DNA from 3 places in the Flavonifractor sp. An4 genome. Region 3 is predicted to be linked to each of the others. Evidence: a T-box and tRNA genes for the amino acid it is inferred to sense, from the RefSeq annotation. Region 3 holds a T-box; the other regions hold tRNA genes.
What was found. The T-box of region 3 lies ahead of B5F94_RS06390 (valine--tRNA ligase). A T-box ahead of a tRNA ligase gene usually reads a tRNA of that ligase, here a tRNA-Val.
Positions count from the first base shown of each region.

Region 1: it has a tRNA-Val gene. The T-box ahead of B5F94_RS06390 (valine--tRNA ligase) is inferred to sense a tRNA for this amino acid. The anticodon was not compared.
Region 2: it has a tRNA-Val gene. The T-box ahead of B5F94_RS06390 (valine--tRNA ligase) is inferred to sense a tRNA for this amino acid. The anticodon was not compared.

Region 1 covers NZ_NFIL01000025.1:30,471-33,708, reverse strand. The annotation lists gene pflB (formate C-acetyltransferase) at 1-974, opposite strand, end outside; gene pflA (pyruvate formate-lyase-activating protein) at 991-1,713, opposite strand; ZMP/ZTP riboswitch at 1,763-1,844, opposite strand; tRNA gene B5F94_RS11320 (tRNA-Val) at 1,934-2,009, opposite strand; tRNA gene B5F94_RS11315 (tRNA-Glu) at 2,014-2,088, opposite strand; tRNA gene B5F94_RS11310 (tRNA-Met) at 2,158-2,234, opposite strand; gene vanR (VanR-ABDEGLN family response regulator transcription factor) at 2,336-3,028, opposite strand; gene B5F94_RS11300 (SprT-like domain-containing protein) at 3,207-3,238, shown strand, end outside.
Region 2 covers NZ_NFIL01000001.1:244,808-248,045, reverse strand. The annotation lists gene B5F94_RS01085 (class I SAM-dependent DNA methyltransferase) at 1-52, shown strand, start outside; gene hslO (Hsp33 family molecular chaperone HslO) at 57-935, shown strand; tRNA gene B5F94_RS01075 (tRNA-Val) at 1,041-1,116, shown strand; tRNA gene B5F94_RS01070 (tRNA-Asp) at 1,153-1,229, shown strand; tRNA gene B5F94_RS01065 (tRNA-Phe) at 1,233-1,308, shown strand; tRNA gene B5F94_RS01060 (tRNA-Gly) at 1,401-1,476, shown strand; tRNA gene B5F94_RS01055 (tRNA-Cys) at 1,518-1,591, shown strand; gene B5F94_RS01050 (transglutaminase domain-containing protein) at 1,841-3,019, shown strand; gene B5F94_RS01045 (hypothetical protein) at 3,074-3,238, shown strand, end outside.
Region 3 covers NZ_NFIL01000010.1:29,902-33,139, reverse strand. The annotation lists gene B5F94_RS06390 (valine--tRNA ligase) at 1-1,364, opposite strand, end outside; T-box leader at 1,411-1,623, opposite strand; gene pyrB (aspartate carbamoyltransferase) at 1,667-2,725, opposite strand; gene B5F94_RS06380 (putative ABC transporter permease) at 2,928-3,238, shown strand, end outside.

The DNA.
Region 1 (3,238 bases), on a different contig from region 3:
GTGGGGTCGCCGCCGAAGAGCTCGTTGTACTCCGGGGTACGCAGGTGGCGCACCAGCCGCAGCTTGATGACGAACTGGTCGATAAGCTCCTGGGCCCCCTGCTCGTCCAGCACGCCGTTATCCAGGTCCCGCTGGATGTAGATATCCAGGAAGGTGGACACCCGGCCCAGAGAGGTGGCGGCGCCGTTGTTCTCCTTGATGCCCGCCAGGTAGGCCATATACAGGTTCTGTACCGCCTCATGGGCGTTCTCCGCCGGGCGGGTGATGTCGCAGCCGTACTTGGCGGCCATGGAGGCCATTTGCTCCAGGGCACGGATCTGCATCTGGACCTCCTCCCGCAGGCGGATGCGCTCATCGGTCATGGGGCCGTCGATGCGGTCCAGGTCGGCCTGCTTCTCCTCGATGAGGAAGCCGGTACCGTACAGAGGCACCCGGCGGTAGTCGCCCACGATGCGGCCCCGGCCATAGGCGTCGGGCAGGCCGGTGAGCAGGCCCGCCGTTCGGGCCAGGCGGGTGCGCTTGGGGTAGGCGTCAAACACACCCTCGTTGTGGGTCTTGCGGTAGAGGCGGAAGTGGCGCTCGATCTCCGGGTTGAGCTGGTAGCCGTACTGCTCCAGGGCGGAGGTGGCGTTGCGGATGCCGCCGAAGGGGTTGACGATGCGCTTGAGGGGGGCGTCGGTCTGGAGGCCCACAATGACCTCGTTCTCCTGATCGATGTAGCCGGGGGCGAAGTTGTCGATGCCGGAGACGGCGTTTGTCTCCACATCGATGATGCCCTTCTTCACCTCCTCGATGATGAGGGCCTCGGCTTTTTTCCACACTGCCGCCGTTTTTGTGGAAACAGGGGCCAGAAAATCCCCATTTCCCGAATACGGAGTGTAATTCTTCTGAATGAAATTACGGACGTTCACCAAATGCCGCCACTCGCCGGTGCAAAACCCCTGCCAGGCGGTGCAATTTACATCAATGCTCATATGACGACTCCTTTTCTCAGTCCTGAACGCAGGTGCGATTCAGGCGTTCATTCCAGTGCTCCAGGATCGCCCCGTCCATAGGAGGCACCCCCTCCAAAGGATAGGGCAAACCCAGGGACGCGTACTTGTGGACTCCCAGGGTGTGGTAGGGCAGCAGCTCCACCCGCCGGATGTGCCTGAGCCCCTTCAGATAGGCCTCCAGCCCGGCAAGGTGGGGCTCCCCGTCGGTGAGGCCGGGCACCACCACATGGCGAACCCAGAGGGGGACGGCGGCCTGCTGGGCCTGCTCCAGGAAGCGGTCAAAGGCCGCCATGGGGCCGCCGGTAACCTGCCGCCAGCCTTCCGGGGTGTAGTGCTTCACGTCCAGCAGGGTCAGGTCGGTGTGGGCCAGGATGGCCCCGTACTCCCCCAGACCGCACCCCGCCGTGTCCAGGCAGGTGTGGATGCCCGCCTCATGGCACAGCGCCAGGCATTGGGCCAGGAACTCCGGCTGGAGCAAGGGCTCCCCGCCGGAGAAGGTGACTCCGCCGGTGCTGCCGTAATAGGGCTTGAAGCGGACCAGCCGCTCCACCAGCTGCCGGGGGGTAACCGTCTCCGCCGGGCCGTCCACAGCCCAGGTATCCGGGTTGTGACAGTAGCGGCAGCGCAGGGCGCAGCCCTGCAAAAAGACCACCGTGCGGATGCCGGGGCCGTCCACCAGCCCCATGGATTCCAGGGAGTGGACCCTCCCCTGTGTCATAGGGAACCATACCTCCTTTTTTGCATAAAGAAAAGCCGGCAGTCCGGGCTTCTCTCGCCCAGACGGTCGGCTTTTTACTATCATACTCCATGTGGTAGGCTCCACATTATCCGTCAGTCATATGATATTATTTTTATAGCATGAGCATCCCCGCTTTGTCAAGCGGACGGACTTCTGCAAACAAAACAAAAAAAGACATCCAAACGGATGTCTTTTTTGTTGGTGGAGACGACAGAACTCGAATCTGTGACCCCTTGCGTGTGAAGCAAGTGCTCTACCGGCTGAGCTACGCCTCCATATTGGTGACCCGTACGAGACTCGAACTCGTGTTACCGCCGTGAAAGGGCGGTGTCTTAACCACTTGACCAACGGGCCATGTTGCCCAAGCGGGCCGAACGCTCGGAAAAGGGACCCCAAAAGACGGCACGTGCCGTCTTTTGGGTCTGGTAGCGGCACCTGGATTTGAACCGGGGACACTACGGGTATGAACCGTATGCTCTAGCCACCTGAGCTATGCCGCCATTTGCACCCGGACGAACAGGGCAAGAGATAGTATATCCGAAGTGTCCCATTTTGTCAACAGCTTTTTCGCAATTTTTTCAAAAAATTTCAGACGAGAGCTTTAGTCGATCTTGTAGCCTACACCCCACACGGTTTTAATGAATCTGGGATTCCGGGATGGCTCGCCCATTTTCTCCCGCAGGCGGCGGATGTGGACCATAACGGTGTTGTTCCGGTCCAGATACTTCTCCCCCCACACGCTCTCAAAGAGCCGCTCGGCCGAGATGACCTGCCCCCGGTTTTCCGCCAGCATCCACAGGATGTCGAACTCGATGGGGGTAAGGTTGAGTTCCTTGTCGTACAAGGTGCACTCATGGGTGGCCCGGTTGATGACCAGGCCGTTGAAATCCAGAATATCCCGGCTGTCCCCCTTGTCCGCCTCGTTGTAGCGGGTGTAGCGGCGCAGCTGGGCCTTTACCCGGGCCATCAGCTCCAGGGGGTTGAAGGGCTTGGTGATGTAGTCGTCCGCCCCGATGGTGAGTCCGGTGATCTTGTCCATATCCTCCGCCTTGGCGGTGAGCATGAGCACCGGGAAATGGTGGTCCTTGCGGATCTCTCCGCACAGGGTAAAGCCGCTGATGTCGGGGAGCATCACGTCCAGGATGGCCAGGTCCACCGACCGGCTGTTCACCACCGCCAGGGCCTGTGTGCCGGTGTTGCACTTGTAGACGGTGCAGCCCTCGCTCTGCAAATAGACCTCCACCAGATCGGCGATCTCGGGCTCGTCGTCCACCACCAGAATGTTGGCCTCCATAGCCATCCCTCCTTTTGTCTCGATTATACCGGTCCGGCCGTATTTTCGTCAAGCCGGCGGAAAAAATGTAATAAAATCATAAGATGGGCCAGGCCGAGGCGCCGGTGGTGACTTTTCCCGCCAACAGTGGTACAATATAAGTCTACAATTCTGATTCTTCCAGAGAGAGGGCTGTTCCATGCACGACGCAGATACATTGCTGGCCCGGGT
Region 2 (3,238 bases), on a different contig from region 3:
CCCCGGACCGGGGGAACAGCGCATCTTTTTCGCCGCACGAAAGGAATTTTAAACGTATGTCAGATTCGATCATTCGCGTTCTGGCCAAGGACGCTCCCGTCAAGGCCTCGGCCATTTCCGCCCGGGCCATGGTGGAGCGGGCCAGACAGATCCATAAGACCCTGCCGGTGGCTACTGCGGCTCTGGGCCGCTCCCTGATGGCCGCCTCCATGATGGGCAACCAACTGAAGGAGGAAAACGGCTCTGTTACCCTGCGGATCAAGGGCGATGGACCTCTGGGCGGCATCACTGTGGTGTCCGACAGCGCCGGCAATGCACGGGGCTATGTGGTCAACCCCCTGGTTGACCTGCCTTTGAAGGGCCCTGCCAAGCTGGATGTGGGTTCTGCTGTGGGCAAGGACGGCTCCCTTACTGTCATCAAGGACATGAACATAAAGGAGCCCTATGTGGGTACCATCCCTCTGGTATCCGGTGAGATCGCCGAGGACATCACTTCTTATTTTGCGGAAAGTGAGCAGATCCCTTCCGCCTGCGCCCTAGGTGTGCTGGTGGACGTGGATCAGAGTGTACTGTGCGCCGGTGGTTATCTGATTCAGCTGCTGCCTGGTGCAGACGACAGCGTTATTACTGCTATTGAAGAGGGCATTGCCAAGGTGGGCCCCGTTACCGAGGCTATGCGCAACGGTGAGAGTGCCCGCAGCCTGGTGGAGCGTGTTCTGTCTGCCTTTGACCTGGAGGTCCTCAGTGAGGAGCCGGTGGAGTACCGCTGCTATTGCAGCCGTGAGCGGGTGACCCGCGCCCTCATCAGTATGGGCCGGGAAGAACTGGAGTCTCTCATCAAAGATCAGGGCAAAGCGGAGCTCACCTGCCAGTTTTGCGACAAGGTTTATGACTTTACAGGCGAGGAATTGCAAGGCCTTCTGAATTCGATTTGATTTTTTGAAAAAAATCGAAAAAAGTTGTTGACAACTGGGGGTCGTTCTTGTATAATAACTTTCGTCGCTTAGCCCGACAGCCAAACGAAAGCGAAAGAAGAACGAGGGAGCATAGCTCAGCTGGGAGAGCGCATGCCTTACAAGCATGATGTCACAGGTTCGAGCCCTGTTGTTCCCACCACTCCCTTTCTGGGAGCTCCCGTACCCCCTACCGTCTGGCGCGGTAGTTCAGTTGGTTAGAACGCCGGCCTGTCACGCCGGAGGTCGAGGGTTCAAGTCCCTTCCGCGTCGCCATTTGCCTCTGTAGCTCAGTTGGTAGAGCAGGGGACTGAAAATCCCCGTGTCGCTGGTTCGATTCCGGCCGGAGGCACCACCGTTCCTGGTGGATACCGCAAGGTATCCACCAGGGGCACCTTCAAAATTCAGGCATATGTGTTTCATTCTTTTCATAGGATGGAAACAGATGCAGGTGTAGCTCATCTGGTAGAGCGCCACCTTGCCAAGGTGGAGGTAGCGAGTTCGAGCCTCGTCACCTGCTCCAAAAATGATAAAAGGAAGGTCCGCCCTTCCTTTTATCCATATGGCGACATAGCCAAGTGGTAAGGCAGAGCTCTGCAAAAGCTCCACCCCCAGTTCGAATCTGGGTGTCGCCTCCAAAAACCGACTATCGAAAGATAGTCGGTTTTCTTTTTGATTTCTTGAGCAATCAAAATGTTTGGCGTAAATGCGCCGCTCACTGCTTGGGCTGCTAGTCTTAGTTTGCATCTATATTGTTTGGACAAGAAGAGAACCGGTTATCGGTAGGTAACCGGTTTTCTTCTTTGTATATACTGGAAAATATCATATGATATGGTATAATGAGAAAAATGTAGAACAACAGTATGGTGGAGAGGGGAAGAGCGGATATGAAGAAAAAGAGAAGATCGAAGAGACGCAGGCGGAGCGCCTCCGGTGTGGTGCTGCTGATTGTTTTGTTTCTGGTGATAGGCATAGGTGTGGTGCTGGTGCGGATGCTGCTCTCGCCCAAGGAAGGGTCTACAGCGGCCTCTCCGATTGAAACAGAATTACCCTTACCTCAGGTCACGACAAGTCTTCAGACGCCGTCTGTGGTCGTTACAGAGCGCCCTGAGAAGGAAGATCCGGAGAGTATCCTCTACCAATATCTCTATGAGCAGGTAGACGGGCAGCAGCAGGTAGTGAACTTTACAGCGGAAGATATGAGTATGGAGCAAATCGGGCAAGTGCTGGAACAGCTCCAGCGTCAGCCGGAATTCTTCTGGTTGGAAGGCTACGAATTGGTTGGCAGCGATACGGAGTATCAGGTGGAATTTGACTGGAAATATACGGATCTGACCGCCCGACGGGAACAGGTGGAGCAAGCGGAGGCCCAGGCGCTGGCTGCCATTCCAGAAGGGGCGGGAGACTATAAGACTGCCCTGAGCCTGCATGACTGGCTGTGTGATCACATTGTATATCAGAGCAGCAGCGACGGCAGCGATCAGGACCTGTACGGTGCGTTGGTAAATGGACGGTGTGTGTGTTCCGGATACAGTCAGGCCTACGTGTACCTCCTGCGCCGGGCCGGTATCCAGGCCGAGACAGTGCGGGGTACTGCTGACAATGGAACAGGTGCCCAGTCCCATGCCTGGACAAAGGTGGTTCTGGATGGGGAGGTATATTATACCGACGTGACATGGGACGACCAGGAGACACATCCGGACGGACATACTTATAGCTGGTTTGCAGTTACCAGTGAGCGTATGGCCTCTACCCATTTTGCGGAGCCGGAGCGAGGCGCGGAGATGACGCCCAGTTCCGCGGTGGCGTGCAATTACCACTACCGCAACGGCTGGGTGCTGGAGCAGTTCAACACAGAAGAACTGGTCCGGATCTTCTCCTCTCAGACTGGCGGAAGCCTTACTGTACTGGCCGCAGATGAAGCGGTATATGCTCAGCTGATGGAGTTGGTACAGGACGGGGAGGCTATGACCGCTGTGCTGGAGCAGGCAGGCTATCCGGTCAGTCAGTATACCTATTTCCACTCAGAAGGTTCGCTGTGTCTGGACCTGTTCCCGGAGGCATGAGCGAGTCTAAAAAGCTGTATGGCGGACAGGCCGCCTCACAGGAAGGAAATTGATATGTGGGCAGATTGTTGTTTTTACCTTTCGGTGCTGCTTCTGGCGGGCAGCCTGATTGCCGCTGTCAGGATATATAGAGCGCCCTATCAGCGGGGGCGGTTTCTGTCGCCGGTCAAGTGCGTCCTGGCCGGGGTATTCCTTGCTGCGGTCCTGCTGTTTCTCCCC
Region 3 (3,238 bases):
CAGGTATCCAGCACGTCCTCCTCCTGCTTGATGTTGTGGGAATGGCAGTGCTCGCACTCGGTGGGATCGTCCTCGGACACGGTGATGTGGCCGCACTCCTGGCAGGTCCAGGCGGGGATCTGGTGGCCCCACCACAGCTGGCGGGAGATACACCAGTCGTGGACGTTCTCCATCCAGTTGGTGTAGATCTTGGAGAAGCGGTCGGGGACGAACTTGACCTCACCCTCGTTGACCACCCGCAGGGCCTCCTCGGCCAGGGGCTTCATCTTGACAAACCACTGGGCGGAGATGAGAGGCTCCACGTCGTTGTGGCAGCGGTAGCAGGTACCAACGTTGTGCTGGTGGGGCTCCACCTTGACCAGATACCCCTGCTCCTCCAGGTCGGCCACAATGGCCTTCCGGGCCTCGTAGCGGTCCATGCCGGAGTAGCGGCCGTAGCCCTCCACCACCTTGCCGTTGTCGTCCAGCACACGGATGGTCTCCAGGTTCTGCCGCAGGCCCACCTCAAAGTCGTTGGGGTCGTGGGCGGGAGTCATCTTCACGCAGCCGGTGCCGAACTCCATGTCCACATACTCGTCGGCCACGATGGGCATCTCACGGCCCACCAGGGGCAGAATGCACTTTTTGCCCACAATGTCCTTGTACCGCTCGTCGTTGGGGTTGACCGCCACGCCGGTGTCGCCCAGCATGGTCTCGGGCCGGGTGGTGGCCACGATAACATAGCGGCCCTCCTCCCCCTGGATGGGATAGCGGATGTGCCAGAAGTTGCCCGGCTTGTCCTGATACTCCACCTCGGCATCGGACAGGGCGGTAACGCAGTGGGGACACCAGTTGATGATGCGGGAACCCTTGTAGATCAGGCCCTTCTTGTACAGGGAGACAAACACATGGCGGACAGCCTTACTGAGGCCCTCGTCCATGGTAAACCGGGCCCGGGACCAGTCGCAGGAGGCGCCCAGCTTCTTCTGCTGCTCCACAATGCGGTTGCCGTACTTGTGCTTCCAGTCCCACACCCGCTCCAGGAATTTCTCCCGGCCCAGGTCGTAGCGGGACAGGCCCTCGTTCTTGCGCAGCTCCTCCTCCACCTTGATCTGGGTGGCGATGCCGGCGTGGTCGGTGCCGGGCACCCACAGGGCGGCGTAGCCCTGCATCCGCTTGAAGCGGATCAGGATATCCTGGAGGGTGGAGTCCATGGCATGGCCCATGTGGAGCTGGCCGGTGACGTTGGGGGGCGGCATGACGATGGTGAAGGGCTTTTTATCGGGATCACGGTGGCCCTCAAAGCAGCCGTTTTTCTCCCACATCTCGTAGACGCGGCCCTCCACCTCCTGGGGTTCATAGACCTTGGGAAGTTCTTTCTTCATCTGTTACACTCCTTTTCGGGGCAAAAAAGGTTCGCCCCAAGCTGTTGCTCAGGGCGAACCTGTTAGTCCGCGGTACCACCTGAATTTCCTCAAATGAGGACACTCATTGCCTCTGTAACGGGAGGATTCCGCCGCCCCCTACTGTGGTTCAGGGGCAGAGCTCTGGGACGACCTTCCCCCCACCGCCGGAGAGCCTTGCACCAAACCGGCCCCTCTCTGTACCTTTCGCGGGGGTACTCCTTCCCATCTTAGCCTTTGGGACATAGTATATGCACTTTTCGGGAAAATGTCAAGCCTCTGGCTTACCGCAGTTCCTTGTCGCAGTAAGCGCAGCAATCCACGCCGCCGTTCTGCTTCACCAGGGGGGGCAGGTAGTGCTCGGTCTGGGTGATGCAGTTGGGGTTGGAGCACACCGGCTTGGTGCCGATCTCCACGGCGCCGGGGCTCATACGGTCCTGATTAGCCAGGTCGGTGAGCAGCGCCATACGGGCATACATACCATAGCGGGCCTGCTCAAAGTAGACCGCCCGGGGATCGTCGTCCACGTCGATGGCGATCTCGTCCACACGGGGCAGGGGATGCATCACCAGCAGGTTCTTCCGGGCCCGGTCCAGCTTCCGGCGGGTGAGGACGTAAATGCCCTTGCAGCGCTCGTACTCCAGGGGATCCACAAAGCGCTCCCGCTGGATACGGGTCATATAGAGCACATCCAGCTGGGGAATGACGGCCTCCAGGCCGGTGACCTCAGTAAACCACATATCATTCTCCCGCATGAAGGCCCGCATATATTCGGGCACCGCCAGCTCACGGGGAGCAATGAGGAAAAACTTGATGCCCTTGAACTTAGCCAGGGCCTTGATGAGGGAGTGAACGGTACGGCCGTTCTTCAGGTCACCGCACAGGCCCACGGACAGGCCGTCCACACCGCCCCGCAGGCGGGTGATGGTGGTCAGGTCGGCGGTGGTCTGGGTGGGGTGCATATGGCCGCCGTCTCCGGCGTTGATCACCGGTACATCAGAGTAAAGAGAAGCAGCCTTGGCGGCGCCCTCCTTGGGGTTACGCATGACCACCACATCGGCGTAGCCGGACACCATCTTGATGGTGTCCTTCAGGGTCTCGCCCTTGGCGGTTGAGGTAGATTTAGGATCGGCAAAGCCGAACACGGTACCGCCCACCCGCAGCATGGCGGTCTGGAAGGAAAAGTTGGTGCGGGTAGAGGGCTCATAGAACAGGCTGGCCATCACCCGCCCCCGGCAGGCGTCCATAAAATCGGCGGGGTGGTCCATAATATCACTGCACCGCTGGTACAGGGAATCCCACTCCGCCCTTGACAGGTCTCCAAAGTCGATCAAATGCCGCATGACGCTTCATTTCCCCTTTTGAATTTTTTCTATCGTATCATATTCCCCCCCGTTCCGGCAAGAGCAGAATGGACAAATTTCCTACTTTTTTCCCACTCCTCCTTGACATCTACGCCGTTCAATCTGCCCGGCTCTGTGTAAAGACTGACAGGTATCCTTTGCTCAGGTTATGCCCACACTAAAAAGCAAAGGAGGCTATGCCATGTCGCTGTTTTGGATCTTTTTAATTTATAGCTTTGTCGGCTTTCTCATCGAGGTAGGCTATGCCCGGCTGAGTGGTGAATCCAAGCAGGACCGGAAGTGCCGCCTGCTTCTTCCCACCTGCCCGGTCTATGGGCTGGGCGCGCTGGGTCTGCTCCTGCTGCCGGAGCGTGTACGGGCCCAGCCGCTTCTGCTGTTCCCCGCCGCAGTTCTGATCTGTACGGCGGCAGAACTTCTGGCGGGTCTTTTTTATGAAAAAGTCTTTCTGGTATCCTTCTGGGATTACTCCCATTTGCCTCTGCATCTGGGCCG